One region of the Abyssisolibacter fermentans genome, then DNA from elsewhere that is predicted to be linked to it. Evidence: riboswitches for the same ligand, from Rfam matches in the RefSeq annotation. Region 1 holds a riboswitch; the other holds the start of a gene.

Evidence for each region. Region 1 has a riboswitch for molybdenum cofactor ahead of pruA (L-glutamate gamma-semialdehyde dehydrogenase). Riboswitches for the same ligand answer to the same signal wherever they lie in the genome.
Region 2: linked by a shared signal. The riboswitch ahead of AYC61_RS07590 (FMN-binding protein) and the one ahead of pruA (L-glutamate gamma-semialdehyde dehydrogenase) in region 1 are both predicted to bind molybdenum cofactor.

Annotation. Positions count from the first base shown of each region.
Region 1 is NZ_LOHE01000002.1:44,957-62,308, forward strand. Features, by position in the region: gene AYC61_RS00360 (GNAT family N-acetyltransferase) at 1-166, shown strand, start outside; gene AYC61_RS00365 (4'-phosphopantetheinyl transferase family protein) at 401-1,120, shown strand; gene galU (UTP--glucose-1-phosphate uridylyltransferase GalU) at 1,286-2,164, shown strand; gene AYC61_RS00375 (PH domain-containing protein) at 2,628-3,044, shown strand; gene AYC61_RS00380 (methyltransferase domain-containing protein) at 3,264-4,016, opposite strand; gene AYC61_RS00385 (sigma-54 interaction domain-containing protein) at 4,451-5,842, shown strand; gene AYC61_RS00390 (glycyl-radical enzyme activating protein) at 6,048-6,941, shown strand; gene hypD (trans-4-hydroxy-L-proline dehydratase) at 6,945-9,305, shown strand; gene pruA (L-glutamate gamma-semialdehyde dehydrogenase) at 9,635-11,266, opposite strand; molybdenum cofactor riboswitch at 11,503-11,624, opposite strand; gene AYC61_RS00405 (class I SAM-dependent DNA methyltransferase) at 12,066-12,647, shown strand; gene aroF (3-deoxy-7-phosphoheptulonate synthase) at 13,167-14,183, shown strand; gene pheA (prephenate dehydratase) at 14,246-15,073, shown strand; gene AYC61_RS00420 (hypothetical protein) at 15,192-15,746, shown strand; gene AYC61_RS00425 (winged helix-turn-helix transcriptional regulator) at 16,228-16,560, opposite strand; gene lpdA (dihydrolipoyl dehydrogenase) at 16,777-17,352, shown strand, end outside.
Region 2 is NZ_LOHE01000048.1:8,069-25,420, forward strand. Features, by position in the region: gene AYC61_RS07525 (pyruvate carboxylase) at 1-2,902, opposite strand, end outside; gene AYC61_RS07530 (HD domain-containing protein) at 3,584-4,249, opposite strand; gene AYC61_RS07535 (zinc-ribbon domain-containing protein) at 4,442-4,630, opposite strand; gene AYC61_RS07540 (RIO1 family regulatory kinase/ATPase domain-containing protein) at 5,138-5,860, opposite strand; gene AYC61_RS07545 (molybdopterin-guanine dinucleotide biosynthesis protein MobB) at 5,841-6,599, opposite strand; gene AYC61_RS07550 (energy-coupling factor transporter transmembrane component T family protein) at 6,683-7,426, opposite strand; gene AYC61_RS07555 (energy-coupling factor ABC transporter ATP-binding protein) at 7,407-8,078, opposite strand; gene AYC61_RS07560 (energy-coupling factor ABC transporter ATP-binding protein) at 8,141-8,887, opposite strand; gene AYC61_RS07565 (molybdopterin-dependent oxidoreductase) at 8,854-9,363, opposite strand; gene AYC61_RS07570 (hypothetical protein) at 9,459-9,650, opposite strand; gene AYC61_RS07575 (alkaline phosphatase family protein) at 9,647-11,131, opposite strand; gene AYC61_RS07580 (ECF transporter S component) at 11,143-11,700, opposite strand; gene AYC61_RS07585 (molybdopterin-dependent oxidoreductase) at 11,727-12,812, opposite strand; gene AYC61_RS07590 (FMN-binding protein) at 13,058-13,585, opposite strand; molybdenum cofactor riboswitch at 13,690-13,806, opposite strand; gene AYC61_RS07595 (ArsR/SmtB family transcription factor) at 14,031-14,375, shown strand; gene AYC61_RS07600 (heavy metal translocating P-type ATPase) at 14,432-16,621, shown strand; gene AYC61_RS20645 (DUF1540 domain-containing protein) at 16,748-16,906, shown strand; gene AYC61_RS07605 (response regulator) at 17,151-17,352, shown strand, end outside.

The sequences.
Region 1 (17,352 bases):
TTTCAATGAATTAAATTTAATTAAAGTCAGTATATTAATTAAAGAGGAAAATATTAATCTATTAAGTAAGATAAATAATAAATTAAAACTACAAAAAGTTGAGAATATATCAAAAGATAATGTTGTTGAAACATATTATTTTGATGAAATATATAGATGTAATTAGGTATTTAATTAAGACGCATATTATAATATGGTCATAGTAATGCTAATTAATTAAATTTGAATTTTTAATTTGTTTCATATTAAGATGTGTTGTTTTCATAATATATTTATATGAATTTAAACATAGTTATTTTAGTATTAATATACTTGTAAAGTGAAACAAACTTTGATGAATGTTTGTTTTTTTGTAGTATATAAAAAACGTCAAATTTATCATATAAATTTACATAAGGTGGTGAGAGAAATCAAAGTAGAAACTTATGCTGTCAGACTTGACAAAAATTTTAATGAAAGTAAATTTCACAAGTTAATTAAGCATACAATGAGTGAAAAAAGTAGAATAAAAAAGTTTTGCAGCTATGAATGTGCACAAAGTACATTAATTGGTTGTATTTTGATTAGATATCTACTTTGTAAGAAACTTAACATTAGAAACAGCGAATTAAAGTTTAAAAAAAATGATTATGGGAAGCCATCATTAAGTATGATAGATAATATGCATTATAATATATCCCATTCAAGAGAATGGGTAGTGTGTGCGATTAATAATCTACCTGTAGGAATAGATGTTGAATATATTAATTCAACTGACTTAAAAATAGCTGAGAGATTTTTTTCTAGAATAGAGTATAATGATCTTATGTCTAAAAAAGAAGAAGAAAGAAAATTGTATTTTTACGAATTATGGACATTAAAAGAAAGTTACATTAAAGCTATTGGCAAAGGTTTGTCTATTAAATTAGATTCTTTTTATTTTAGAAGTAATAACGGCAATATAACAATGACAAATACTGACGAATACAATAATACTGATGATTTCTACTTTAAACAATATGATTTGGACAAAGAATATAAATTGGCTGTATGTGCTTGTAAAAATAGCTTTTCTGAAAATATAAGAATTATTAAAATTGATGAATTGTATGAAAGCGTAAATTATAGCAATATTTCATAAATTAGCGAATTAATTATGCTCTACAATATTGCTTTATTAAGGTGTATAATTTAATGTAGTGAAAACATAAATTTTGTGTTATATGAATGATACATCAATTAGGGAGTTGTCTTAGATTTAAATTTGATTACATGTACTTATGTATAAAATGATGGGGGGATTCTTTTGAAAATAAAAAAAGCTATAATACCAGCTGCTGGACTAGGTACAAGATTTTTACCAGCAACAAAAGCACAGCCTAAAGAAATGCTACCTATAGTAGATACACCTACTATTCAATATATAATTCAAGAAGCAGTTGAAGCTGGAATAAAAGATATTTTAATTATAACAGGAAGAAATAAACGAGCTATAGAAGATCATTTTGATAAAAGCATTGAATTGGAGATGGCTTTAAAACAAAAAGGAAAAACAGATGTATTGAAGATGGTACAAGATATATCCAATATGGCTAATATACACTATATTAGACAAAAAGAACCTAAAGGTTTAGGTCATGCTATTCATTGCGCAAAATCTTTTATTAAAGATGAACCATTTGCAGTACTATTAGGAGATGATGTAGTATGGTCACCTCAAAAACCATGTATAAAGCAACTTATTGAAGTATATGAAGAACATAACACGAGTATTATTGGAGTACAGCAAGTACCTCATGATCAGGTATATAAATATGGAATAATGGCAGGCAATAAAATAGAAAATAGGCTTTACAAAATAAACGATTTAGTTGAAAAACCTTCTGTGAATAATGCACCTTCTGATATAGCTATATTAGGCAGGTATATAATAACACCGGAAATCTTTGATATACTTGAGCATACTAAAGTGGGACAAGGTGGAGAAATACAATTAACTGATGCTTTAAGAACTTTAAGTAATATTAAAGACATTTATGCTTACGTTTTTGAAGGCAGAAGGTACGATGTCGGAAACATGATGGGATTTTTGTCTGCAATGGTTGAATTTGCTTTAAGAAAAGACAATATAAAAGAAGAATTTAAGGAATATTTAATAGATTTATTGAAAAATGAGGGCGTGTAAATAACGGACTGATCTAAAGAATATAAAATATGAGCAATAAATGAATTAAATATACATAGTTAGAAATGAAACAGGAATCTAAATTTTGTCGTCGACCCCCAATAGTGCAAAAAACCCTGGGGGTCGACGACATTAATAAATGGCTTAAAAAGAAGAAAGCATTAAAATTAGATGATTTTAGTACATGTTTACAAAAAATAAGAAAAATGTTACAATAAGGGAGAAATGGGTTTTTAGAGTATCTATAAGGAATTGAGATTATTCTAATTGCTAACAAAGCATATTACCTTGAATACTTCATACTTACATTATCTTTTCCAGTTTTGTCGCTTATCTTACAAAATAGTAGTGCGAATATAACAAACATTATTTGTATTTATTTGTTTACCATATGTGCATCATTATTATCAGTGATGTTATTTATGCTAATCAATTACAAAGAGTAATTAGAAAGGGAGTTAATATGAAATATAAAGGGAAAATAGGACTTTGGTGGTTTGTATTGATTATTTTATTTAATATTTTTATAGGTTATATTACCTATATAACTTATGTAAGTGGTAGTAGTACATGGGTATTAATACTGAACATAGCAATCGCATTGATTACTAATATTTTCATAATACCTTTTACCATCAATAATTATGTTACTCTGGAACTTGATAAGCTGATTATTCATTTTGGCTTTTTTAAGACTCATATTGCTTATAGTGATATCCTTTCACTAGAAGAAACTAAAAGTCCCATTGCTGGTAGTGCTTTATCTTTCGATAGAATCATGATCACAACCAAACAGAGCAAAGCCATCATTTCAATAAAGAATAAAAAACAATTTATTGAAGAGATAATAAAGCACAATACTAATGTTCAATATAAATAATCTTTTTCCAAACAAAGGGACGGTTCATCTGTTTGCGAAAAAATAGAAAAATTTAATAATATAAGAAATTAAATAGAATTTTTAAATAGTTAAAGGGGATGACTCAATCATGAGTATCCCCTTTAAGTTGTTGCAGAAATAAATTCTTTTTCGGAATAAGCTATTCCACCGAAGCATTAGTTATTTGGACTAAGAAATTCGTGGCTTTGAGGTAGTTTTTTATTTTTTCGCAATCACCAAAAATCTATGGCAGATAATATCAATATAATCTTCTTTTTCAATTATATTGTTAATATGAACTAAACGATCAAAATATTTATCTACAGTGAAATCTTCTATTTGCCAAGGTATACATTTTAAATAATAAGCTATTGCGCCAACATCATAAAATCTTGTTTTGGTTATGCATTCTTTATTTTTTAAAACTGTTAACCCGTTATTTTCAATATCAACTACAGCTTGTTTCATGCACCATTCATTATAAATACTTTGCTTTGCACCAAATAGTTCATTGAGATCAGAATCATTTAGACCGCCTACTTGTTGAGTGATGAATATTCCATCTTGTGATAATATTCTTTGCACTTCACTTGGATCGTAGGCTTCATGTTTGTTAATGATTAAATCAAATTTTGAATCTTTAAAAGGTAGTTTGCTGTCATCTTTAACTTCAAAAACTTCGATACCTAATGGATTCAGTCTATTTCTGGCTACTGGTATATTTGGTTGATAGCCTTCTGTTGCACATGTAGACTTTGGTAGCGGCTTTAATGATGAAAGAAATTCACCTCCACCTGTTCCCATGTCTAACATAGAAGAACTAGCTTTTAAATATTTATTTAATGCAATAGTATAGTTCCATGTCAAAGGGAATTCTTCCACTCTACCTGATAAATGACTAAAATCCCAACCTTCAAAGTTTGCTTCTACCTCAGCAATAAGTCTATTGTATAATTTTTCATTTTTTTTCATTTTTAATTCCTCCATAATAAATATTTTTATCCCTGACTATTTATATAACTCGCCATTGTGTGCTATATAATTTTCTATGAATAATCTGGGATTGTAGTTAATTAAATTTAATATATTTGGAGGACCTCTAATCTTATGTTACAACCCGTACAAAATATTATAAAAATACATTTTAAAACCCCTTAATATTAGTGTTTTATAGTAATTCTAACATAATTTTTTTTATTGTTCAATATAATTTTAGTTGAGACTTTGATTTTTAATATAATAGATTTTAGTTCACTGCTTAAAAGGATTATGATATAATTCATTGAATGTTAAAATTGTACATATTTAAATTAATAAACATAAATGATATATTAACAGTATACTGATAAATAATATTGTTAGTCCTGTGCTTTTTACATATAAATAAACTAAAAGGGGTAAAGAATATGGATTATAAATATCTTTTAGAATCAATATTGGAATACTTAGATGAAGGAGTATTAGTTGTAAATACAGAGGCTGATGTGACTTTTTATAATGAGCCAACAACTGATATTGCAGGTATTGAGCCAAAAGATGCTGTTGGCAAGAATATACTAGATATTTTTCCGGATTTAACACCTGAAACGAGTACTTTTTACTATGTACTCAAAAATAAAAGGCCGTTAATTAATTATGTACAAACTTACATGAATTATAGAGGTGAACAGGTTTCTACAGTTACGAGTACTATACCATTATATGAAAATGGTGAGATTTGTGGAGCGCTTGAGATATACAAAAGTCTTAATGATATGAAGAATTTATCAGAGAAAGTTCTTTTATTAAGAGAAGAATTATTCAAAAAGAATAAATTGAAAAATTATATTGGAAACGGCACAAAGTATACTTTAGATGATATATATGGTCAAAACAGTACTATACAGAATTTAAAAGCTAAAGTCAAAAAAATAGCAGACAGTAGTTCGCCAGTATTAATATATGGAGAAACAGGAACAGGTAAAGAGTTGTTTGTACAAGGGATGCATAATGCCAGTTTAACCAGAAAGCATAAACCATTTATTGCTCAAAATTGTGCCGCTATTCCAAGAGATTTGCTAGAAAGCTTAATATTCGGGACTAGTTTAGGTAGTTTTACAGGGGCTAAGGATAAACCTGGTTTATTTGAATTAGCTGATGGTGGGACTCTTTTCTTAGATGAAATAAGTTCTATGGATATGGAATTACAAGCGAAACTGTTAAGGGTTTTACAAGATGGAGTTGTTAGGAGAGTAGGTGGTGCTAAAACGATAACTGTAGATGTTAGGGTAGTTGCAGCTACCAATCAAGATCCTTTAATAGCAGTTAAAGATAAAACCTTGAGGGAGGATTTATTTTATAGATTAAATGTTATATCCTTAAAGCTTCCTCCACTACGAGAAAGAAAAGATGATATAGAACTGTTAACAAATAAGTTTATAAAGCTTTATAACAAAACGTTACACAAAAATGTAAAACATGTTACAAATGATTGTATAAAATGCTTAGTGAAATATAACTGGCCTGGGAATATTAGAGAACTAAAATACACTATTGAAAGTATTATGAATTTTACGGATAAAACACAGATTGACGTAGAAGATTTACCAATGCATATTATTAATTTAAATCATGTACAGAAAAATGACGATAAAGATAATATGCCATTATTGAAGGATGCTATGAATCAATATGAGAAAGAATTAATAGAAAAAGCAATTCATAGAGCTAAAGGAAATTATTCAAGGGCTGCTAGAATGTTAGGAGTACCAAGACAAACGTTATATAACAAAATAAACAAACATGGAATTGATGTGTAAAAAAAATGGGACAAAAACTGTCAAAAAAATGATACAAAAAATGAGATGTAAGAGCATAATAATAAGTCGTTTTAGCTTTGATAGCTACAACTACTTATTATTATGCTTGTTTTTTTGGAAAGAAATTTGGGTTAAATATTGGTATTATTTATGCATTATAAGTTATTAAAAAGCTCCAATAATAAAAATTACTAGGGGTGATGAAGTGAAAAATGGAGTTGTTTTTAACATTCAAAGATATTGTATTAATGATGGACCGGGGATAAGAACAACGATATTTTTTAAAGGTTGTCCTTTAAACTGCTGGTGGTGTCATAATCCAGAGAGTCAAAATGAAAAAAAAGCTATTATCTATAATAAAAATAAATGTATTCATTGCTATACATGCATAGACATGTGCGAAATGGATTGTATAACTAAAGAACTCAAAATAGATATGAATAGTTGTACTTTATGTGGTAAATGTACTCTTAACTGTCCTACAGAAGCTTTGGAGATGGTAGGCAAGCAAATGAATGTAGAAGAAATCATGAATGAGATTGTTAAAGATAAAGTTTTTTATGAAGAATCTGGCGGAGGGGTTACTTTTTCTGGAGGTGAACCTTTAATGCAAGCAGATTTTTTAGAGGAAGTTTTAAGCAGGTGTCATGATAAGGGGATTCATACAACAGTTGATACTTCTGGCTATTGTAGTTGGGAAGCTTTATTAAAAGTTAATAATAATGTAGATTTATTTTTGTATGATATCAAACATATGGATGAAAGTAAGCATAAAAAATTTACTGGAGTAAGTAATAAGCTGGTATTGAATAATTTAAAGAAATTATCAGCTTTAAACAAAGATATTTGGGTTCGTTTACCGATTATACCTACTGTAAATGATGATTATAAAAATTTATCAGATACTGGTGAGTTTTTGGAATCATTAGGGTTAAAGAATGTTTATATATTGCCTTACCACAACATGTTCATGGATAAATATAAAAGACTAGGCATGAGATATAAATTAAAAGATATTAAACCTCCATCCAAAGTAACTATGGAGAAAATAGCTTGTTATTTAGGAAAGTATCATTTAAATATTAATATCGGGGGATAGAATATGAATGAAAGAGTAAAAAAACTAAGAGAGCAAAGTTTATCATCAGTACCGTGTATTACTATTGAGAGAGCCAGAATTGTTACAGAGGCTTATAAAAAATATGAAGGTAAAGTTTCTGTTCCTGTTCTAAGAGCACTTACATTTAAATATCTGATGGAAAACAAGACTATTTGCATAAATGAAGATGAACTTATAGTAGGAGAAAGAGGAACAAAGCCACAAGCTACACCGACATATCCGGAATTATGCTGTCATACTGTAGAAGACTTAGAAGTTATGAATGATAGAAAAAAGATATCATTTAAAGTAAGCGACGAAGTAAAGAAAGTAGAACGTTTAGAAATCATGACGTTTTGGCAGAACAGATCAATGAGAGATCTAATATTTAATCAAATGAGTGATAAATGGAAGGCTTGTTATAATGCAGGCATATTCACAGAGTTCATGGAGCAGAGAGCGCCTGGACATACTGTTGCAGATGACAAGATATACAAAAAAGGATTTTTAGGTTTTAAAGATGATATTAACGAAAAACTCAAAGAACTAGATTATATAAATGATATAGATGCTTATGAAAAACAAGAACAATTAAAAGCTATGAGCATATGTTGTGATGCTCTAATAATATTTGCTAAACGTCATGCTGTATTAGCTAATGAGCTTGCAGGCAAAGAAAGCAATGAAAGAAGAAAACGAGAATTAGAGGAAATAACAAAGATATGTGATTACGTTCCAGCTAATCCACCTAGAACTTTTAGAGAAGCCCTACAAATGTATTGGTTTGTTCATTTGGGTGTAATTACAGAATTAAATACATGGGATTCATTTTGTCCGGGTAAATTAGATCAACATTTATATCCTTTTTATAAAAAGGATATAGAGCAAGGTACTTTAACCAGTGAAGCTGCAAAAGAGTTATTAGAGTGTTTTTGGATTAAGTTTAACAACCAGCCAGCTCCACCTAAAGTAGGCATAACTCTAGAGGAGAGCGGCACATATACTGATTTTTGTAATATAAATATTGGTGGAATAAAACCAGATGGCTCAGATGGAGTTAATGAAGTTTCATATTTATTACTTGAAATAATAAAAGAGATGAGACTTTTGCAGCCTAGTACTAATGTACAAATAAGTAGAAAAAATCCTGATGAGTTTATAATAAAGGCATGTGAAGTTATAAGGGAAGGAATGGGATTTCCTTCTGTATTTAATACAGATGCTGTTGTTAAAGAGTTAATCAGACAAGGTAAAAGTATTCAAGATGCAAGGTGTGGAGGAACTAGTGGTTGTGTAGAAGTAGGATGTTTTGGCAGAGAAGCCTATATATTGACTGGATATTTTAATCTAGTTAAAGTATTAGAAATTACACTAAATAATGGGTTAGATATAGGGACTGGAAGATTGATAGGTTTAGAGACAGGGAAAATAGATGAATTTAGTACACTAGATGAATTATTAGAAGCTTTTGAAAAACAGGTTAAATACTTTATTGATATAAAGATTAGAGGAAATAACATGATAGAAAAGCTTTATGCTAAATACATGCCAGCTCCTTTTATGTCTATTATTATTGATGATTGTATTAGCAAGGGTAAAGACTATAATGCTGGTGGTGCTAGGTATAATTCAAGATATATACAAGGTGTAGGAATAGGAACTATAACAGATTCTTTATCAGCTATTAAGTATCATGTGTTTGATAATAAAACTATAAAAATGAGTGATTTAATGACAGCTTTAAAGCAGGATTTTGTGGGTGATGAAAAATTAAGACAGATATTATTAAATAAAACACCAAAGTATGGTAATGACAATGATTATGCTGATGATTTAATGAAAAAGGTTTTTGATATTTTTTATAATGCAGTAGATGGTAGAAATACGATAAATGGAGGAACTTACAGAATAGAAATGCTTCCAACGACATGTCACGTTTATTTTGGTAGTGTAATAGGGGCTACTCCAGATGGAAGAAAGGCAAAAGTACCATTATCAGAAGGTATTTCTCCAGTTCAAGGTGCTGATAAGAATGGACCAACAGCTGTTATAAAATCGGCATCTAAAATGGATCAGCTTAGAACTGGAGGAGCATTATTAAATCAAAAATTCACACCACAAATATTGAGAGGGCAAAAAGGTCTTAGTAGAATGAAAGATTTAATACGTGTATATTTTAAATTAGATGGGCATCATCTTCAATTCAATGTTATTGATGCTGAAACGTTAAGAGATGCACAAAAATGTCCTGATAAATATAAAAATCTTATTGTACGTGTAGCGGGATATAGTGATTATTTTAATAATCTAAATAAAGCACTCCAAGATGAAATAATAACTAGAACTGAACATAAAGAGTTTTAACTTTTAAAACCGGGTGACTAACATTTTTTAGTCATCGGGTTGTTTTAAAATATTTTGTGTCCTTGGGTTGTATCAAAATGAGTGAAGTTCAAGGCATTTTTATATTAATTGAAACTCAGACTCATTCTTCCTCTGAGTAAGCGATTCATACTAAATCAAAGATTTAGGTTCTCTGCTTACAGATATGAGCGTACTATGATGTAGCTCACTACTCACTTCGCTCCTAGGAATAAGTGATTCACAAGAAATCATAGATTTCTGTTCTCTACTCATGATTAGTCGTGAAATATTTCATTAACGCAGAAATTTACCATTTTGAGACAACCCTTTTATTTTTCGTCCATAAATGGATACTTATAATCCTTAGCTGGATTAAAGGTTTCTTTTATAACCCTTGGGTTTGTCCATCTTAATAAATTCAATTTGCTGCCAGCTTTATCATTTGTTCCTGAAGCCCTTGAGCCTCCAAATGGTTGCTGTCCTACAACTGCTCCTGTAGGCTTGTCATTGATGTATAAATTACCCGCTGCATAGTAAAGTAGATTTCCCATTTTAATAATTGCATTTCTATCTTGAGAAAAAATAGACCCTGTTAATCCATAAGGCGTTGATTCATTACATAACTTAAGAGTTTCTTCGAGAGCATCATCCTTATAAACATATATAGTAAGTACTGGGCCGAAAATTTCTTCTGTTATTGTTTTGAAATTCGGATTAGTTGTTACTATGATAGTTGGTTTAACAAAATAACCAATACTATCATCACACTCTCCACCACATATTATTTCAGCTTCATCAGAAGCTTTCGCATAATCTATATATGATTTAATATTATCAAAGGATTTTTTATCTATTACAGCGCTCATGAAATTAGTGAAATCATCAATATCACCTATTTTAATGGTTGAAACTTCATCAATTAGTTTATTTTTTAAAATAGGCCATATGCTTTCAGGTATATAGGCACGAGATGCAGCTGAGCATTTTTGTCCTTGATATTCAAATGCACCTCTAATCAAAGCAATACTAAGAGCATCAATATCTGCTAGATTATGTGCAAATACAAAATCCTTACCTCCAGTTTCTCCTACAATTTTGGGATATGATCTATATTTAGAAATATTTTTACCAATAGACTGCCACATTGTATTAAATACACCAGTTGAGCCTGTGAAATGTACTCCTGCAAACCATTCGCTATCAAAAACAATGTTTCCAATTAAGCTTCCAGCTCCAGGTATAAAATTGATAACGCCATCTGGTAATCCTGCTTCCTGCAATAATTTCATAAATAAGTAATTAGAATATACTGCTGTATGAGATGGTTTCCAAAGTACTACGTTTCCCATCATAGCAGGGGATATACATAAATTCCCTCCTATGGCAGTGAAATTAAATGGTGTTACAGCGAAAACAAATCCTTCAAGACCTCTGTATTCTAATCTATTCCAAGTATTGATAGAAGAAGCAGTCTGATCGCTATAAATCTCAGACATAAAATAAGTGTTAAATCTTAAAAAGTCAATTAATTCGCAAGCTGAATCAATTTCTGCTTGATAGGCAGTTTTGCTTTGTCCAAGCATTGTAGCAGCATTTAAAGTATATCTCCATGGTCCTGCTAATAACTGAGCAGCTTTTAAAAATATTGATGCTCTATGCTCCCATGGCATTTTGTCCCATTCTTTTTTTGCTTTCATAGCAGCTTCAATTGCCATTTTTACTTCCTTTTCGCCTGCCATATGATATGTAGCAAGTACATGATTTTTATCATGTGGAATTACACATTGTCTTGTATTACCAGTTTTTATTTCTTTTCCCCCAATTATCAAAGGAATTTCAATTTCTTTTTGCTTTAATTCTTTGAGTTTATTCTTAAGTTCAATTCTTTTGGTACTTCCCTTTGCATATGAAAATACTGGTTCATTTTTTGGTTTTTCTAATTTAAAATAAGCATTAGACATAAAAAAATCCTCCTTTATAATAAACTTTAAAGTGATACACCAGTTGTCTATCAAAAAGAAGATAATATTTGAGCAATACAAATAAGGCTAAATACAATGGCTAATTTAAAAATGTTTAGAAAATATTTAAGCAAAGACAAGAAAATATAAACTACATATATTACGATATCTATAAATACAAATTAATAGCAAACAACTTATTTAACTAAACATCAATTTAGTCCTTATATTAGTCATACTCTATTATTATCTCTTCTTTCCACACTGGGAGGCACAATCATTTCTAATTGTACCCTATCGGTTTCAGAATCATGGACGTGTTGTCTTTAGATAGAGAAACTCGAAGAGAAGTATTTATTAAATTTTGTTAATATTTATTAATGTAGATGTGTAATTGTAACTTACTCAAGCTTTATTTACGATAATGCTTTAGAAATATTGTTCAAGATATGTTGTATAGTAATCTAGCTTACTCAAGTTAGTTACTTAGGATCTGTTTAAAACACATAAACATTATATATTTTTATTGCTACATATTCAATAACTTTTGAGAATATTTACAGTATAGATAAAAGAGCCCATATTTTAGTACGAAATTATCTGCCTGAATTTATTGTCTTGATAAAAATATATAAGAGTATGATACAAAACCTATTTTTATAAATTTCTATAGACCTATTGTTATAATATGTTATACTTAGATAAGTTACTTTGAGTATTATAAATAGAATAATATCAAATTAATAAGTTGAATTCTTAAAAACAATTAAAGAAAGGAATATATACAAAAGGGTGAAGAATGATAGAAAATCAAAAAGAATATTTTAATCAAACTTACAAGAAATGGACTAAAGATATATCAAATGAAAAATTAGAAATTATGAAAAAGTTAATATCAGATATAAATGTGAGTGAAGGTTCAGCTTTATTAGATGTAGGTGCAGGAACGGGAGTATTATATGTTGTATTAAAGGATATAAACTTAAAAAGATATCTAGCAATAGATATTTCTGAAAAAATGCTTGAGGAATTGAATAAAAAATTCCCTAATGTTGAGAACATATGTTGTGATTATGATAAGGAAATAAAATTAAATGAAACATTTGATTACATAATTATTTTTAATAGTATTCCTCATTTTAATAATTTAGATGTAGTATTTGATAAATCATATAAACATTTAAATAAAGGTGGAAAATTTGTCATTGCACATGCTAGAACTAGAGAAGGTTTAAGATTATATCGTCAAAAAATTGGATATCATGCTGACGAGGATGGAATACCAAATGATTTGACTATAAATAATTTATGTAAAAAATATAATTTTACCAATGTGATTATAGAGGATACTGAATTTTTCAGTTTTAGATGTGAGAAATAAATTGACTTTTTTTATGAATAAATAAAACAAAAAGATATTTACTTAAAAAAGTTGAACTTTTCAAATTTTCAGACTAATCTATAAAAAATAAAAAAAATCTATTGACTTTAGTAGGGATTTTGTTATAATCATAAACAATATATTTATTAAGCAGGGAACTAAAATATTGATTGAAGTGTTTACTGCTATATATGTACAATAGGAGGAATAAGAATGTTAGACATTAGAAAGACAAATACAAAACAATTTGAATTTAACTTTTTCTTTAACTTTTTCTGGGGCTTTTTTAACTTTTTTAGCGCTAGCTATTTGTTTTGTAAAAAAATCAAACAATTTCTTTCTAATGACATTTATATATATCAATATATTTAATAACATAAAATAAATATATTAAAAATTGATTATATGAAGAAGCTCATTAGAGCTTCTTTTTAAATATCAAAAAACATAAGAAGAAGTACTATAGCAACCAAATTACTTTAACAATATAATGCATTAAAGCATAAGGAGGATGAAAAAATGTTAATAGTTATAAAAAGCGAAGAAAAACAAGAAAATGTGAACAAAATCAAGAGGAAAATGAAAGAATTAGGATGTGAAATATGTGAGTTTAAAGGGCAGACTTATTATTTAATTGGTCTTGTTGGAGATACAAGTAATATTGATCCAGATTTACTTAATGCTAATGAAAATGTGGAAAAAATAATACATGTTCAAGAGCCATACAAAAAGGTTAATAGATTATTTCATCCAGAGGATACAATAATAGATATTTGCGGGCGAAAAATTGGACAAGGTCATTTTACTGTTATGGCAGGTCCATGTTCTGTAGAAAGTGAGGAACAAATTGTTTCCATTGCTAAGGAAGTAAAAAGTGCAGGAGCATCAATATTAAGAGGTGGAGCATTTAAACCTAGAACATCACCTTACAGCTTTCAAGGTATGGAATTAGATGGTCTAGAGCTTCTAAAGCTTGCAAAGAAAGAGACAGGTTTACCGATTGTTACTGAGCTTATGTCTCCAAAATACTTGGATAAATTTATTGATGATGTTGATATTATACAAATAGGTGCTAGAAATATGCAAAATTTTGATTTACTAAAAGAAGTAGGTATGACCAAAAAGGCTATATTACTTAAAAGAGGTATGTCAGCAACAATACAGGAGTTATTAATGGCAGCAGAGTATATTATGTCAGAGGGAAATGAAAATATTATTTTGTGCGAAAGAGGTATAAGAACGTTTGAAAAATATACAAGAAATACTTTAGATTTAAGTGCTATACCAGTTATTAAGAAACATAGTCATTTACCTGTAATAGTTGACCCAAGTCATGCTGGTGGATTATGGTGGTTAGTTGAGCCTCTAGCAAAGGCAGCATTAGCTGTTGGAGCTGATGGTTTGATGGTAGAAGTTCATAATGATCCTGCTAATGCAAAATGTGACGGTCAGCAGTCATTGAAACCTGAAAAATTTAAAACATTAATGAATAAATTGAATAAGATGCTTGAAATTGAGGATAAAAAAATAGGGTAAATAATAAACCAAGATTATTCATGGGGAGTTATATGAATAATCTTGGTTAAAGGAGAAATAACATGAGAGAAGTTTATGATATAGCGTATCAAGGGGTAGCAGGTTCTTTTGGAAATATTGCTGCATTAAAGTATACTCATAATAGTAGTAATGCATTAGCTTGTAAACATTTTTGTGATGTTTTTGATTCCCTTGAACAAGGAAAAGCAATATGTGGTATCTTACCTATTGAAAACTCAACTACTGGTGGTGTAGCTACTGTATATGATTTATTGATAAAGTATGGGTATTATATAATAGATGAAGTTTGTATAAAAATCGAACATAATCTTTTGGGTGTGAAGGGGACTAAGCTTGAAGATATTAGGTATGTTTATTCTCATCCGCAGGCTATAATGCAGAGTGAAGAATATTTGCAATCTAACAATTGGGATTTAATACCATATACAAATACTGCTGCCAGTGCAAAGTATATAAGTGAATGTAATGATAAGACTAAGGCTGCTGTTGCTAGTATAAAAGCTTCTGAGATTTATGATTTGGCAGTACTTTCATCTAATATTAATAGTAATAATTCAAATTATACTAGATTTATTGTGATAGGAAGTAATTTGGTTAGGAAAGTAAGTAATGACAAGATTAGTATAGTTGTATCTGTACCCCATAAAGCGGGAGCATTGTGCAATATATTAAAGCATTTTTCAGAAAACAGTATCAACTTGTTAAAGATTGAATCTAGACCTATAAAAGATAAACCATGGGAATATTTATTTCATATAGATTTTGAGGGCAATTTAAATAATAGTGTAGTAATAGATGCATTAAAAAATATTAAAGAAAACAGTTGTCATTATAAATTATTAGGAAACTATAAATCATACAATGGATAATTGGTATTATAAAAGCGTTATTTTCAAAGATTACTTGTAAATACTGGTCAAAAGAGTATAATAATATGTAGAGACAATGAATAATTGGCATAATTTATAAAAGAAAGGACGAAGTAATTTGAAAATAACTGTAGATATGATTGTTTTTTTAGCTCTCATTATTAGTGTTATAAGTTTTAGATTTGTAATAAGTTTAAAAGAAAAAAGAGCGTTTGTTAAGTCAATTAGAAGATCTAATGGTTTCTTAATTTTTATATCTTTAATATTCTTTTTTATAGCCTATAAGTATTTTAGAGGATACTTAAATTACAGAGCTAATATAGAAGATATTAAAAATGGTTCTGCTTATTTAATGAACACTTTTTTATGGTTAAGTATAGGAGTTTTTTGGATTTTAAGAGCTTTGGACAGGGATCACATCAATGAAAGAGGAATTAGTACTCAAGAAGGTAGTTTTGTATGGGATAGAATAGAAGATTGTAAATGGGGTTCTAAACAATCAAAAGATAAGAGAAAAGGTGTTTTAAGATATTATAATTTGACATTTACTACTAAGGTTACACAAGGTAAATTTAAGTTTTTGGGTGGCAAAAGTAGAAAAATAGTTATACAAATAGATGCAAAAGATAGAAAACGAGCTGAAGCTTATATCAAAGAAAAATTAGGAAAATAAAATTAAGGACCTGAATTGATATGATACTTCCAAGGTAGACAGTCTAACTAATTAAAAATAGACTATCTACTTGGAGGTATTTTTTATGGGAAGAATAGCTGTAAGCAAGAGTGTTTTAGATAACGAAGGGTCTGAAGGAAGCTGATAAAAATCTTTCGGAAAGAAAAATATACATTAATTCAGTAGCTAGAGTGATGATGAGGAAAAGCAAGAAGCATTAAAATGCATGAAATGTGATAAAAACTCAAGAGAACCATTGTATTTAAGATGATTTTTAAGTATGATGAAATACTTGGGAAAAGGAATGAATTAATATTGTGATTATTAAGTAAACAATTAATTTTCAAAAAAGCAGTTACTAAAAAAGCTGAAATCTATTCAAAATAGGCTCCAATGTGAGAATTAATTAATAATTAGTATAACAAATGGATAGAAATTCAAGATTTTAGCTTGTTTCTATCCGTTTTGTTATGCTAAGTTATCATTTTTTTGATTCAAGTTCTATTAGTTGTTGATGTTGTTCTCCCCAATTATGAAGTGCTTGTAAAACTGGACATAAAGTGGCACCGTATTCAGTGATGGAATATTCCACCTTTGGTGGTACAATATTATGAACTTCACGGTGAACTATTTGATCATTTTCAAGTTGTCTTAGTTGCTGTACCAACATCTTTTTAGTGATATTTGGAATAGATCTTAATAGTTCGTTAAATCTTTTTGGATCTTCTCGTAAATGCCAAAGGATTGTAAATTTCCATTTACCACCAATAACGCTTAGGGCTAAGCTTACATAGTCCTGATTATATCTATGCATATGAGTCTCCTTCTATTAATTAATAAGTAGTTTGAAATGGTGAATATTTAAAAATAGTCTTTATGTTTATACGCACATTTTATAGAGTTACCACGGTTCCCAAAATGTTAGTAGGTAACAAATAGGTGACTAGGTGACAATAAAGTGCGTAGTTGCTTTGTTTTAAAATTATGTTATCATTTTATTAAAACTAAGTCAATATGGAGGGAAAATATAATGAAAAAGTTTGATGTTGTTGTTTTAGGGAGTGGTCCAGCTGGTATAGAAGTATGCACAATACTCTCACAGTCCAATAAAAGAGTATGTTTGATTGAAGAGAATCCTAATGCATTTGGTGGTGTCTGCGTTAACAAAGGGTGTATGCCAACAAAACACTTAGTAAAGGTAGCTGAGGTTATTGAATCAGGAAAAAAAGCCCATGAATTTGGTGTGAAAATTTCATCTATAGAGCCTAATATGGAACAAATTCATAATATGAAAGAAATGTTGGTGAACAAGCTAGGTAGTATGCATCAAAAACATACTTCTGCTGAGATTATATTCGGACATGGACGTTTTGTTAGTAATGATGAAGTTGAAGTAATGCATACTGATGGTTCTATAGAACGCGTTACTGGTAATCAATTCGTTATTGCGACAGGGTCTCGACCTAGATTAATACCAGGTATTGAAATTGATGGTCAATATGTTTGCACTAGTGATGAATTACTAGATAATAATGTCATCCCTGAAAAATTACTAGTCGTTGGTGGTGGTGTGATTGGTCTTGAGTTTGCATCAATTTATAAAAGC
Region 2 (17,352 bases), on a different contig from region 1:
GTTCACCAAATTTTCTTCCATATTTATCTTCTAAATATTTGCTAATATGCTCAAAATCTTCATCTTCTAAAAGTTCTCCCGGTCTACATGTGATAGGTTTTTCTCCTTTTAGAACTACCTTTTGAATATCTTGTGGAAATCCTCCTAATGGTTGACCTATCATACCTCTGAAATAATCAACTACTGAATCAGGAAATGCCATTGTTTTTCCTTTTGTGCATATATTATTTTCATCAAGTTCATTTTGAACCATAAATATAGCTAAATCTCCTACTACCTTTGATGATGGAGTTACTTTGATTATATCTCCTAACATATCATTAACCTTTTTGTAAGTCTCTTTTACTTCATTGAATTTATGACCTAATCCAAAGCTGACTACTTGAGGTTTTAGATTTGAATACTGACCTCCAGGCAATTCATATTTGTATATTTCTGCTGTTGCAGATTTTAAATCTGATTCAAACTCACTATAAACAGGTCTTACTGCACTCCAATAATCTGATAGTTTCTGTACTTGGTCTAGCTTGATACCTGTTTCCCTCTCAGTATTATCTAATGCAGCAACGATCGAATTAAGTGCAGGCTGGCTAGTCAAACCTGACATAGAATTAAGTGCTGTATCAACTATATCAACACCAGCTTCTGTAGCCATTAATACCGTTGCTACTCCATTTCCACTAGTATCGTGTGTATGAAGATGTATAGGTATTGAAATCTCATTTTTTAATTCTTTAATTAGTTTAAATGCAGCATGAGGCTTTAATAATGCTGACATATCTTTTATACCTAATATATGAACACCCATTTTTTCTATTTCTTTAGCCATTTTTATATAATATTTTAGTGTATACTTATCTCTTTTAACATCTAGTATATCACCTGTATAACAAATACATGCTTCTGCTATTTTACCAGTCTTTTGAACTTCATCTATTGCAACTTCCATGCCTTTTAGCCAATTTAATGAATCAAATATTCTAAAGACATCTATGCCTGATTCGCTAGCTTCTCTAATAAATCTTCTAATAACATTATCAGGATAGTTTTTGTATCCAACACCATTTGATCCTCTTAAAAGCATCTGAAATAATACATTTGGTATTTTTTTTCTCAATTGATGAAGTCTTTCCCATGGTGATTCTTTTAAAAACCTATATGCAACATCAAAGGTAGCTCCACCCCACATTTCAACAGAAAACAAGTCCTTAGCAAGTACTGATGTCGCTTTAGCAATCTTAACCATGTCTTTAGTTCTCATTCTAGTAGCCATTAAAGACTGGTGCGCATCTCTCATAGTAGTATCAGTAAGCAAAAGCTTTTGTTGATTCTTAATAAAATCTACTACTCCTGTAGCTCCTTTTTCTTCTAGTATTTGTTTAGTTCCTTTTATTTCACTATTGTATTCAACCTTTGGCACTATTGGAACATCATAATCTTTCTTAATCCCTCTAGTCTCATTAACAACCTTTTCTCCTATATATTTCAATACTCTGAGTTCTTTATCTGCTTTTGGTGATATATCTAGTAACTCTGGATTATCTTGTATAAAATTAGTATCTGCCTTTCCTTCTAAGAACACTTCATGATTTAGAACATTTATAAGAAAGTCAGCATTAGTTTTTATTCCTCTTATTTTTTGTTCTTTTATAGCTCTTATTGCTTTTCTTGCTGCATCGTTAAAAGTTCTAGACAATGATGTAGTTTTAACTAAAAGACTATCATAGTATGGACTAATGATTGAACCAGTAAATCCATTTCCACCATCTAATCTTATACCAAACCCTCCACCTGTTCTATATACATCTATTTTACCTGTATCTGGTGCAAAATTATTAGATGGATCTTCTGTAGTAACTCTACATTGAATAGAATATCCTCTTGGTCTTACATCTTCCTGTGAACCTATACCAATTTCACTAGAGTCTAAAGAATATCCTTCAGCAATAAGAATCTGGCTTTGTAATATATCTATTCCAGTAACCATCTCTGTTATTGTATGTTCTACCTGTATTCGAGGATTCATTTCAATAAAATAATGATTTCCATGTTTATCTACTAAAAATTCAACAGTTCCAGCATTTAAATAATCAACTGATTTTGCTATCTTTATTGCATCTTCACAGATTTTTTTTCTTTTTTCCTCTGTCAAAGAAAATGCAGGAGTAAATTCAATAAGTTTTTGATGTCTTCTTTGTATTGAACAATCTCTCTCATATAAATGGACAATATTACCATATTTATCTCCAAGTATCTGAACCTCAATATGTTTTGGGTTCTCAATATATTTTTCTATAAAAATATCATCAATTCCAAAGGCTTTTTTTGCTTCATTTTTAGCACTTCTAAATTCGCTTAATAGATTTTTCTTATCTCTAACAATTCTCATGCCTCTGCCGCCGCCACCAGCTGCTGCCTTCAAGATAACTGGATATCCACAATACTCTGCAAATTCAATAGCTTCTTCATCAGATTTAATGGGCTTCTTTACACCTGGTATAGTTGGAACATCTACACTTTTAGCTACTATTTTAGATTTAATCTTGTCACCTAACTTATCCATCATGTCATGTGTTGGACCTATAAACTCTATCCCAGCTTCTTTACATTTACGTGCAAATTCTGGATTTTCAGATAAAAATCCGTACCCTGGATGTATTGCATCCACACCCTTTTTACGTGCTAGATTTAATATCTCATCAATATTTAAGTATGCATCTACTGGTCCTTTATTTCTACCAATTAAATAAGACTCATCAGCTTTAGTTCTAAATAAGGATAATTTATCTTCTTCAGAATATATCGCAACAGTTCTAATCCCTAATTCACTGCAGGCTCTAAATACTCTTATAGCTATTTCTCCCCTGTTTGCAACCAAAACTCTTTTGAATTTTTTGATCATATATTCATACCTCCTCTATTATATCTTTTGCTATATTTGTTTTTATATCATTATTTAACACAATTTAATAATTAATCCTTATGAAATTATTAACAATAGCAATAAAATAATTATAATTAAATTTTTATTATTAAACCCAGATTATTCATAGAAAATTAAATACTCTACTGCATCCTTCTGATTAGAAGATGTTCATTAATTTCTCGACATACCAACTCGGTATGCCTTCGAATTCACTTATAAATTATAGATGTATCTCAGACTCATTACTTCGTCTGAGTAAGCGATTCACACTAAATTATAATTTAGGTTCTCTGCTCATAATTCAGAAACTTACAGCATATTATCGGGAGTTAGACGAATAATCAGGGTTAAACTCTACTTTAGTATTTTAATTTGATAAATTGTCATAGATAATTTTTTAGAATAGAACTCTTACTCAGTCATTTCATATAAGTAAGCTACTAACATAAAATCTAAGATTTGGGTTATCTTCTTACAGCTTAGTCTTTATTGCAAATAACTAAGCTGTATTTATTATTATACATTATTTAATTATAAAATGTGTTGATATTTACAAATTTTGTTGAAAGACATGTGTTTTTCTACGACTTACTAATTTGTTTAAGTATTTTTTGATTTTAGTTAATATAATTAGGTTATTTTGAATTTTGGTTAATTTTATTCTAGTCCGTTACTTTCGTTTTTTAACTTATTAAAAAAACCTTCCATATAACTCAGTCTTTTTACAGCTATTTCTCTTCCTTTATTCGTAAACATTCTTGAAGGAATTTTTTTGAACTTCATTTCATATTCTATTATTGGAGAATGCTTACTTACATCTTTTAGTCTTCCATTCTCTACAACATTATTCTCTATATATTCTTCTATTGGTTCTTGAATATTTATCTTTTGCTTAAATTGTCCAGCTAACATAAAGCATCTAGCGATACCAATAGCTCCTATTGCATCCAGTTTGTCAGCATCAAATAATATCTTTGCTTCTATTGTTTTTGGAATATGTCCACTTCTAAATCTATGAGATACTATACAATGTTTTACTTTTTCTATCATTTTATCATCATAATTCAAAGCTTTTAAAATTTCTTCAGCCATTTCGCTGCCTAGTACAGCATGGTCTACATTTCCTGTATTGTCTTTACTTTCTTTTACTCTAGCAATATCATGTAATAATGCAGATATAAACAAAACATCTCTATCAACATTTGCTTCACTATCAGCTATTAGTTTACACAAGTTAAAAACTCTCATTACATGATCCATATTATGTGCAGAACATGACAATTCTTTGGTTACGATATCTTTAATGTGTTTATATTCTTTCACCTTATCCCCCTCCAATTATTGGTTCGAACTTATGTTCTAATTATAATCCAAAATGTGTCTATTGTAAACTTTAACTTCATTTTACAAATGTATCATATGGTATTAAAAGTAACTATTCACTTATTAAAATTTAGTTTTTTGCAAAAAAATAAACAATACTATTTAAATAATAATATTGTCTATCTTATACGATTATCTTCTATTAGAATAATTATTTCTTTGGCTTCTATTATTTCTATTAGCTTTTCTTTTAGCTCTACAATCTTTACATCTTACTGGCTCATTATCAAAACCTTTTTCAGCATAAAACTCTTGCTCTCCTGCAGTAAAAATAAATTCATTACCACAATCTTTACAGATTATTTTCTTATCACTATACATTTTGGCAATCCTCCAATTATTTAATTTACAGACGTATATACACTATACACAAATATTCTTTTACCAAATTTTGCTTCAAATAATTTAAATACTAAGCTACATAGAACTATAATCCCAGATTATTCATAGAAAATTATGAGCAGTGAACCCAAATCTTGATTTTGAGCAGGGAACTAAAATCTATGATTTTTTGTGAGTCGCTTACTCATATGAATAAAATGAATAGGAGGTACAACTCACGCTTACTCCTATGAAGTAATTGAATAGGAGATTCATTAATGATGTTGTTCTGATTAGAAGATGTCCATTAAATGGCAGGCATACCAACTCGGTATGCCTTCGAATTTACTAAAATCTTCTAATTCAAAAACTTACAGCATATTATTCAAAGTTATATGAATAATCAGGGATAAATGTATAAATGATATAATCTATATAATTTCATTATAAGTGCACATTAATTATTTGTAAATCTTTTTATTATTGATAAGCTGTCCTTTTTTTGTATTACCATTGATTCATAATTATATCTTTTTTTCTATCTAAAATACATATTTTTCTTCTTTTCTGAATATTATCGAGTTCCTCCGATAAGTATTGTTTTGATAATTCTACATCTAATTTAAGCTTATCTACAAATAAGGTATAAATATCTTTAGCAAAATTTATCTTCCAAGGTGTAAACTTTGGTTCATAAGTCAATATAAATGCACATAATCGCCCTAAATCCTGCTCGTAATTACCCTCTTTGCAATCTTCAAAATCTATTCCATATAACTCATCTCCTGCTACTATAAAGTTGCGAAGATTTATGTCATATAATATGTATCTGCTTCCTTTAATACTATATGTTGTTTTGTAGAATTTATCAAACCAATTTATTATTTTTGAACATAGCACATAATAGTTAAAATTTTGCTCTGTCTCATATTTTTCTATTTCTTCAATAAGCAAATAACCTGATATATATTCTAATATTAAACTATTTTCTCCTTTATAATATAATTTAGGAACCTTAACTCCATTATTATATAAAGTATCTAGCCAAAACATTTCATTGTTTTTATTGTTATCTTTAGCTTCATAAAGCTTTATAACACATTCTTTTTCTGTATTATTTTTTTTTAAGCTCCCTTTATATACCGTATTTTTTTTACTCTTAAATTCACTTATTATCTTAATAGGAAAATCTATACCTTTTATAGTATTTTTATTTACCAAATTTCTCACCTATTTTTATTTGAATATCTGCTCCTTTTTTGTAACCTTCAAGCTCTTTTACTACTCCTATCACAGCATTCTTTAATATATTTTGTACAAATGGTACCATAGTTATTTCTTGTCCATCAACACACAAGCTTATATTATTATGACTGAGTACACAATCATTTCTACTCGCTTCTCCATTTATTATCTTCGCACATAACTCTCTACAGCTGTATCCACATTCACCACAACATTTTTTCGTAAAATCAGGAAGTCTCTCAAAAACTTTGTCTTCAATCAAATCTACTAACTCATCTACTTTTTCTAATGAATTTATTACAGGAATTCCTTTATAATTATCTATTTCATTTGATATTCTACCTGATATTGCAAATACTGTATCATCAAGCAGCTTGTCTATATCTTGTAAATTATGTGCTGTAATTATTTTGGGAGCGTTAATATCTTTAACTCCTTCTAATACTACAAAATCCTGATTATATGCTTTAAGTATTTCATCAATATGCAATTTTCCACTATATAAAATATCAGTTTCATAAAAACCTCTTGCAGTAACAAGCTGTGACCCCGCTTTTTTATGTCTATCTGTGTTAGTCCCTTCTGTATCTATAGCAAACTTTTCATAATGAATTTCTTTAACAGAACCAACAGAATATCTTCTATTTCTCAAACCTTTAATAATATTTTCAATAGTAGTTGTCTTTCCTGATTTTGAAATCCCGATAACGGAAAAAACCTTCATGCACCTCATCCTATCTATATTATTTTATCCTTACCTAATTATATGTTACTAGTTTAATCATTCATTATTCCATATTCCATCAATCATGCCATATAGCAAACATAAATTCCTACAATTAAAGCTGTAATTATAAAAGTAATTATCATAACAATATAATCTGCAAATCTCATATTTAAAATCATATAACTTACTCTATTGGGATATGCTCTAAAAGCTCTTGTTTCCATTGTTATTGATAATCTTTTTGCCTTAATTATACTTCCCGCAATTACAGGTGTGAAAATATATGAATAAATTTTCAATTTACTTTTTATAGGTATTTTATCAAGTTCTATTCCTCTAAGCTGTATTGCTGTCATAGCATCTTTGAATTCTTCAACCATTAATGGCAAAAACCTTATGCCTACAGATACCATAAATGCTATTTCATAAGGTATTTTCATTTGCACTAACCCTTGTACAATTTCCCTATAGTTAGATGTTGTTATTATTGAAGCTGATATTATAACAACAGACATCCTAAGTATAAACTCAGCAGCCTTTAAAATACCTCCTGTGGTAAGGATTCGCAAGCCTCTAATTGATATCAATACACTTCCTGACCCCGAAAAAATACTTTGCACAACCGCAATTAAAATTATTATTTTGATTAAATTTTTTATTTTTTTATAATATGAAAAAAAATCACATGCAAATAGCTTTGATACTACTATAGATATTAACAAAATTACAAACAGCATATAAATATTTTTTATTATAACACCCATAGAAGACAAGCATAATACTATAAATAATTTTGTTCTGGGATCAAATTTTCTGTCTGGCATATTCTACTACCTTCCTATTTTTAACAACATATGTTTTATCTGAATGTTCTTTTATAAAATTATCATCATGACTTATAACAGCAAAACCAATACCTTTTTTCTTTAAGTTTTCCATTATACCTGATAATATTTCTTTTCTCCTAATATCTAATCCTGTAGTAGGTTCATCCATAACTATATACTTTACATCATTTATCAAGATAGCAGCTATTGCTAATCTCTGTTTTTCTCCTTGACTTAGATTAAATGGAAATGAATCTTTTAAATGCATCAAGCCAAATTCATTAAGCTTTAAAGTAACTTTTTCATTTATAGTTTTATCATCTATACCTTTAAACTTCATAGAAAATGCCAGCTCTTCATAAACTGTATGAGCAAATATTTGTTTTTCTGGATTTTGAAAAAGGTAACCTATTTTACCTCCAATCTCACCTAAACTCGATTTTTTAGTGCTAACCCCATCAATAAATATTTCTCCTAAGTTAGGTTTAATTATGCCAGATATAAGCTTACCTAATGTAGTTTTACCACTTCCATTTGCACCAACAATAGCAGTGAATTTACCATTTTCCAAAGATAGATTTACATTTTCTAATATGTTTTGTTTATGCTTATATGCATAACTTACATCACAAACATCTATATAACTCACTTTTATCATCCTTTATGTAACCCAGATTATTCATAAGTATGTTATCAGGAGTTATAGAATAATCAGGGATTAAGTAATTTTACTAAGCTGACATATTCTTTATCACAACATTCATGTAGCTGTTTATCTTTTAGTAATACAATCTTATCACACACATCTAAGTTCCTAAAATCATGTTCTACCATAATTATAGTTTTATTTTCTTTCTTTAACCCATATATGACATCTTTAAGTTTCTTTTTTCCTTCTTTATCAATTTGTGAAAAAATTTCATCAAATATAAATATTTCAGGTTTCATGCTCAATACTGAAGCTATAGCAATAAGTTGTTTTTGCCCACCAGAAAGATTATTTGGATTATGATACCTATAATCACTCATTCCAACAAACTCTAAAGCCATTTTTATTCTATCTCCGATTTCTTCTCTATTAATACATAAATTTTCAGGTCCAAAAGCTAGCTCATCTTCAACAGTAGGTGAAAAAAGTTGAGAATCTGGATCTTGAAACACAATTCCAACTTTTTGTGCTATTTCCGAAACTCTCAACTCATCTGTACGCTTTCCATATATCTTTATACTTCCTTTGATATCACCACCATAAACATGTGGGATTATCCCGGTCATTGTATAACATAATGTGCTTTTACCATCACCGCTTAAGCCAATTATACCTACAGTCTGCCCTCTTTCGACCTTCAAATTTACATTATCAAATATTGTTCTATCTTGACCTGAATATTTATATGACAAATTATTGATTTCTAACACATATTCTACTGTATCTCTATCTCTGTCAAATACTTGCATCTTCTTTGGCTAAATTTATCCTTTCGTATAATTGTCATATATGGACCTTTTCCACCATCTTCTTTAGTACCTAAGCCTTCACCTTCTTTTTTATAAACAACATATACATTAGAAGGTTCCTTAACTTCTTCTAAACTCAAAGCTATTGTATACCCGTCAACCGATCTTGTTATAACAGTATCTTTTCCTTCAAAATTAACTCCTGATTTTTCTAATATCTTATATAGCATTACTCCAGTATAAGTATACTCTATAGGTTCTTTTCCATTGGTTTTTAGCATAGCCTTAAATTCTTCTTCTCCAGCAGCCATTATATCATCCATACTTAGCTTTAATTCTTCCTCGCCAGCTTTAATAATCAACTGTGCATCTTTTTGAAGCTGTTTCTTTTCTTCTACATTACCAGAGCTCAAGTATGCTGTCACACCGATAATTACAACAAGTAGACATATTACTATAACTAACCCTTTTTTCATTGTCCTCCTCCTTCTATTGTTATATAACAATTAGTTATATAAACTTCCAATACGGTTACTAGGGAACCCTCTAATGTTTCTTTGAAAGTGTGACTTCAAGAGTTCGTTTCTTCATCGCTTCTAAGTAGAGAACCAAAATCTGCGATTTTGAGTGAATCACTTACTGCTAGGAACGCAGTGAGTAGTGAGTTTCTTATCTGTTTCAGAAACGGGCTCTTGTCGGAACCGTCAAAGATTGTTAGAGGGTTCCCTTCACCATGAAGTAATGAGCTTACAATAAATTTCATTGTCCCCCTCCTTCTATTGTTATATAAGGCACTATCATATCTTCATACCTAAATTCTCCGTGTTTACCTCCTGTTTTAATACTGTGCATCCCATGATCTGCAGTAATAATCACTTTTCCTTTAAAATCCCGAACTAAATATTTTATATATTCATCATGTAATTTAATACTATCTAATGTCTCTTTAGCTAAATCTCCATAACTATGTCCATTGTCATCTATTTCATGAAAATGAACCAAGATAAAATCATAATCTTTTTTTATAGCTTCTTTAGCAGTATCTAGTATTTCATCATCTATAGCACCATTATTATTTTTATCCAGATGAAGTATTGGCTCTATTTCTGTATTTAAAATTTTTATGTTACCCTCTAATAAAGCAGCTTTTTTATTCATGTCCTTTATTTTTTTAAATATAGTAGGCACTTTCAAATCCTTTTGAGCTCTGGAATAAACTCCATTTTCTTTTGGATTTTTACCTGTTATCATTGCTGCAAAGCCAGCATTTGTAACAGGCTTGTACACTGTACTAGCCATTTTGACCTTACCCTTACTCATAAATGGAATAAGACCTTTTTTCAAAGAATATTCATATTGTCTGTATGAAAAACCATCTAGAAATATAAACATGACTTTTTCGTTATTCTCTAAATAATGAGATGTATCATAATAAACATCCATATTACTATCTTTTGTAGCATTTACATATATGCCCTTTGCTTTTTTCACTTTTATTTTACCATCAGCTGTTATTAAGTTGATATAATTATCTTTTATTTCAAAAAAGTCTCCTTCTTTTAGAAACTCATAGTCTCCTTCTTCACCCATGACAATATTCCTTTGATCATATTTTATATCTACTAAATCTTCAGCTTTAAATCCCTTTTTTCTTCTATATACTTCAGTAAAATAAATTTCACCGTTTACATTCTTACTGGATTTTCCATCAATAACAACTATATCTCTAAGATTACCTGACATTAAGCTGCCGACTGAAACACTTAATATATTTTGATTACTGCTAATTATATTAAATCCATGTTCATATGATTCTTTAGTAGACACGACTACTATTTCTTTTAAATGCTTTATATTACTGCTTATCGGGTGATTTAAATTTATTGAATTCCATCCATATTCATTAGAAAATGATATATAACTATCTTCTAATTGTCTATTACTAAGTTTTGAAAATAAACCATCATAGCTTACTAGCAAAATATCATAATCATTATCATATGTATCGCTAACAGTTAATAAGTCATTAAGCTTTACAGCTTTAATAGTTTTAGTTTTATATTTTATTTTATGTTGCTCTAAATTCTCATATTGTTTATTTATATCCAAAACATTATTAACATCACCAACTACTTTAAAAGACGGTATGTATCCACTTTCTTTATTTAAAAAAATTAGTGATAATATTATGCAAACAGCAATAACTACAACAACCAAACTTATTAGTAATGATTTTTTACTCATTTTTTTTCCTTTCAATTATCAATTTTTATTATATTAAATTTATCAAAGCCCTTAACTATTTTGTAAGCTATTAATCCGCCTATCCCTCCTGATAATGCACCACTACTGACGCTCAACAATAATGGTATTAACGGCAATCTAAAAAAAACAAGATTAGAGAGAAAAGTACCTGCTAAATTAGCAGCAGCTCCTGCTGTGAAAAAATGTACTATAGTATAGTTCTTCTTTTTAGAAAACAAAAAAACTATATCAGCAGCTAACCCGGGTAAGCTGTAAGTTATCAAACTCATAATACCATGTGTACCGATTGAGCCCATAGCTATAACCATTATAGCTTGTACAAATGCAGTTAAAGTAGCCGCTCCCCTTTTACGTGTAATACCTACGCTCATGACTATCCACAGCATATAAAATCCACCTGCTATAACTCCACCAGGTATATATAATGAACTTGTTACTATGTGAATAAGAGGTACAATCACAGATTTAGTTGCTATACCCAAAGCTGCCATCATAGCTATAATAACTAAATCAAACATTGAAAACCTATCCAAACCTTTTTTTGTCATTTTATTTGCTCCATTTAAATAAATTTCTATTTATGTACTAATTCAATACTTGCTACATATTTTATTTTGGTATCTTTAGGCATATCTTTAAAAGCTATATTATAAGTATCCTTTTTCTTATATATATAACCTGCCTCAAACATATCTTTTGTTATTTCTTTGCTATATCCATCTGCACATGAAACTTTAATAGCTTCTTCTTTATCAAAGCCTATTTGTTTTAAAAATGTTGTTAATGCTACCTCTTCATCTGACTTAATAATTGCTTCTATATTAAAAAATGCAATATCATCATAAGCAAACCATAATATATTTTTAACATGCATTCCTTTTGGCAAATCAGGAGATAAAAAAGCAGGTGATTCTTTCCCTGTTACTTTTATATAACCACTTTTAAATACATCTATATTTTCATTTTTTTCTAAGCCATCTACAGATTTTATGAACACTGAATCACTAGTAGAATTTATTTGATATTTTTCTATTAAATCACTAGTTTTTATAGCTTTGTCTACATCTTCATAATAAGTATAATCGTTTAATTTTAAATCTTTAATAGCTGTTTGAAGTAATAAAACCTTTGAAGTTGTGTTATTTCTTGTACTTGATATTAATTCAATTTTACTAAGATTTCTTAAACAATACATAGATCTTTCCTCAGGAATCATTATCCTAATAGGTTTACTTTTATCATCTAATGGTTTGCCATCTATTTCATAAGCTAAAATAACATCTCTAATAGCTATTATTTCCTTAGGTACTTCAATAGAATAACCATCTCCTGCTTCTAATCTAATTGCATTATAATCATTTTTAGATTTATCATATTTCTTTAAAATCTCTTCAAGCATTATTCCCTTAACAGAATAAACTTGTTCCTCTCCACTTGACCTAATTACTTTTACATCTTGAGTTATTTCTGTATAATTCTTCATCTCATCAAAGCCTAAACTAATATCCTCATCACTTATACCTACTATTGTTATACTCTTCGTGCTATCTACCTTAGGTTCATCAATAACTTTACAGTTAACTTTCTCACTACAACCAACAGCTAATAATGCTAAAATAATCATTATAACAATAAAAGAATTTTTAAAACACCTTTTCATATTTACTCTACCTCCATAGTTTAACCCTTATTATTCATATAACTTTGAATAATATGTTGTATAATTCTGAATTAGAAGATTTCAGTGAATTCGAAGGCATACCGAGTTGGTATGTCAAGAATTTAATGGTATCTTATAATCAGAACAACATTATTAATGAATCTCCTATTCATTTTATTCATATGAGTAAGCGACTCACAAAAAATCATAGATTTTAGTTCACTGCTCAAAATCAAGATTTGGGTTCACTGCTCATAATTTTCTATGATTAATATGGGTTCAATATTTTGAATACATAAATTTACTCCCTTAACTACAGCTTCACTTGTTATAGTAGCTCCAGTTATAGCCGTAACCTCCCATGGATTTTCGGATACTATTTTAGCAATTTTTAAACTTTGATTTATCGGTTTATTTATAAATCTTTTCAGAAACCAATCTTTAGTAACATAACCTCCATAATCATGAGTTTCATTATGTTCTATAATGTGTATATCTGATATCTTTTTACTGTCATTATCAATAGTGACCATAAATTTTATATAATCTTTGTATCCTTTACTGCGAACAATTTGAACTATTTGATACTTTTCATCAGCTTCCTTACTAACTTTGTAAACTCTAATTATACTATCATCTTCATACTTAGTAAGTCTATCTATGCTATAATCTTGTCCAAATTTATTTCTTACTGTATCTAATTCTGCATCATTAGAACATCCAATTAATAATAACATACTTAATAATGTAATAATAACAGTTCTAAATATCAAAATCACCTCCAATACAGCTAAATCAATAGATGTAACCCACATTTTACTGTCAAAACAAAAAACTCCCTTATTATAAACAAAGGAGAGTATCATAAATCAAAGCTTGTTATTTTAAAAAATCTCCTTTCCAAATGGGAGGCAATATCGTTTCCAATATTACCCTATCGGCTTAAAATCCATGCTTTTGCAACAGGATGATAAGCTCGGAGAAACTTATATTTAAGAACATTTTAACTTATTAATATGATTTTGTCAATTAATCCATTTTAGTAGAAAATTCTTGATACAGAAAAATAAAACCCTCAACAGCAGGCATATAAAAAGAAAAGCAGCTTCATTATTAAACCCAAATTATTTTATATTTTTATATTGCTTTTTTATAAATTCTAAGTTATTATTATATTAACATATGAATAGATGTTCATATATAGGAGGTGTATCTATAATGTGTGATAATATCTTTGATAAATCCTTAGTTGATAAAATTAAAGATGAAATGCCTAAAGATGAAGTTTTATATGACTTAGCTGATTTTTTTAAAGTTTTTGGTGATTCAACACGTATTAAAATTTTATATTCACTGTTTAAATCTGAAATGTGTGTAAGCGATATTGCCACTATTTTAAACTTAAATCAATCTGCTGTTTCTCATCAATTAAGATTATTAAAGAACTCTAGGCTTGTTAAATATAGAAAAAAAGGAAAGATGGTACTTTACTCATTAGATGATGATCATGTTAAGAAAATATTTGATCAAGGATTAAATCATATAAATCATATTGAGGATTAATATTACTGAGATTATTTAGTTATATCAATAATTTGGGTAATTAAGGGGGGACAAAAATGAAATATCAATTTAATTTAAATGGATTACATTGTGCTGGTTGTGCAGCTAAAATGGAAAACAATATAAACGAACAAAATTTTATTGAGAAAGCAACAGTTAATTTTACGACAAGTAAGCTGACTTTAGTTTTTACAGATGATAGTAATGTTCAGGATAATATTTTAAAGATTGAAGACATAGTAAAATCAATAGAACCTGATGTTACACTAGAAAGAATTGATTCTAATAAACATGTTCATGAAGTCTGTCATGACCACGATTGCAATTGTGCCCATGACCATAATAATAGCCATGAACATAACCACAAGCATAGTGACGAACATGAGCATCATCATAATAATAAATTTGATAAGAAAACAATATTGACTATAATAATTGGAACCGTATTTTTAGTACTCGGTTTAACATTAAAAGTTGATTCTAATATTAAGCTTGCTATGTTCACTTTGTCATATCTCATAATAGGTGGCAAAGTATTATTAAATGCTATAAAGGGTTTATTTAAAGGTAGAATTATAGATGAAGGTATTTTAATGACTATTGCTTCTTTAAGTGCCTTCTATATAGGTGAATATCCAGAGGCAGTTGCCGTTATGCTATTTTATAATATCGGTCAAATTATGGAGGGAGCTGCTGTTAATCATTCAAGAAACTCTATTTCTTCATTAATAAGCATGAAACCAGATTACGCTAATCTAAAAACTCCTAATGGAACAAAAAAAGTTGCTCCCGAGAGCGTTAATGTAGGAGATTTATTAATTGTAAAAACTGGTGAAAGAGTTCCTGTAGATGGTAAAATTAAAGACGGAAAATCTGCTTTCGATACTTCTGCAATTACAGGAGAATCTATCCCTCAAAATTTAGATATCAATGAAACTGTTTATAGTGGTTTTATAAATACAGGGAATGTAGTAACTATAGAAGTTACAAAAAAATATGAAGAATCAACAATAGCTAAGATTTTAGATTTGGTTGAAAACTCTGCTGATAAAAAAGCTAATACAGAAAAATTCATGACTAAATTTGCTAAATACTATACTCCTGCTGTCGTCATAGTTGCTTTGCTGATTACCTTAGTCCCTAGTTTATTTTTACATTTAGATTTTTCTAAATGGCTATATAGAGGTGCGGTATTTTTAGTTGTTTCATGTCCATGTGCTTTAGTAATCTCTATACCACTTGGTTATTTTGCAGGCATAGGTAAAGCTTCTAGTAAAGGTATTTTAGTTAAGGGTGGTAATTATCTCGAAGCTTTAAGTAATATTGATAGTATTGTTTTTGATAAGACAGGTACATTGACAAAGGGAAACTTTGTAGTAACGTCTGTTAAATCTGTAGGGAACATGAAAAAGGATGAATTAATTTTTTATGCCGCTCATGCTGAAGCATATTCAAATCATCCTATAGGTAAATCTATTAAACAAGCATATTTTAAAAATGTTAATGAGGATATAATAAAAGATTATAAAGAAAAGGCTGGGCATGGTGTAGAAGCTGTTATAAATGAAAATTTAATTACTGCTGGCAATGCTAGATTTATGAAATCTAAAAATATATCAATCGCTGAAGCTGATGAATACGGAACTGTTATATATCTAGCTGTAAATGAAATTCTAGAAGGCTATATTGTAATAGCTGATGAAGTAAAAGAAGATTCTATAAAAGCTATAAAAGAACTCAAAACCTTAAACTTAAATAATATAACAATGTTAACAGGTGATAATCAGTCTACTGCATTAAAAGTAGCTTCTAAATTAGGTATAAGCAATGTACATGCAAACTTGTTACCAGCCGATAAAGTTGAAATACTTGAAGCTATTCAAGCAAAAAAAGTAAAAGGTAGAACAACTGGTTTTGTAGGTGATGGCATAAATGATGCTCCGGTACTTGCTAGATCAGATATTGGTTTTGCTATGGGTGGTCTAGGTTCAGATGCCGCAATAGAGGCTTCAGATATTGTTTTGATGACTGATGAAGTATCAAAAATACCACAAGGAATTAAAATAGCTCGTAAAACCAAGTCAATAATTTGGCAGAATATAATACTAGCTCTAGGAATTAAACTTGGTGTTATGATTTTGGGAACACTCGGATTAGCGAATATGTGGCAAGCAGTTTTTGCAGATGTTGGTGTGACTATTTTAGCAATATTAAATGCTCTCAGAATTTTGAAAAAAAATTATTAAATTAAATAACTTATTGTAGCATTAAGTATAAAATAACTCATTTGGCACAATGAGTTATTTTTTTTGTGGATAAAAAAATCTATAATCCTAATAATAATTTTGATACCTTTTAAGGAGGTGAATTAAATGCATAGTAACGAATGTATAGGTTGTACAGTTACTGAATGTAAATATCACGCTAAAACTGTACAGCAGTGTACACTTCCTCACATTCAAGTGGTAAAACACGGTAATGAATGTAGTAGTGTGGAGCACACTGACTGTGGTAGTTTTGTAAAAGGATAGAATTTATAACCTCATTTTTAGGGTTTCAAACTGCTCTAAAAGCCCAATTTCTGCATTTTTGCTGAATTTGGGCTTTTTAATTAATACAACTTAAAAAAACTACATCATTATTATATTTCCATGGATAATCCTTTTTATATCTTTAAAAAGTTTCTACCTTAATAAAGTAATAAAATATTATTAATAATAATATACATTAAAAAAGGTAAAAACTTTGTTTGACAAAAAATCGGGAGGCTATAATATGAGAGTTCTTATAGTTGATGATCATCCTTTAATCAGAAAAGGATTTTGCTCAATATTATCATGTGATAATAGCATTGATGAAATCTTTGAAGCAGCAAATGTACATGATGCTATACAGATGATAAAGGTACACAATCCTGAAATAACTATGATTGATTTGAAATTGGGAAAAGAAAATGGTTTACAAATTGTTAATAAAA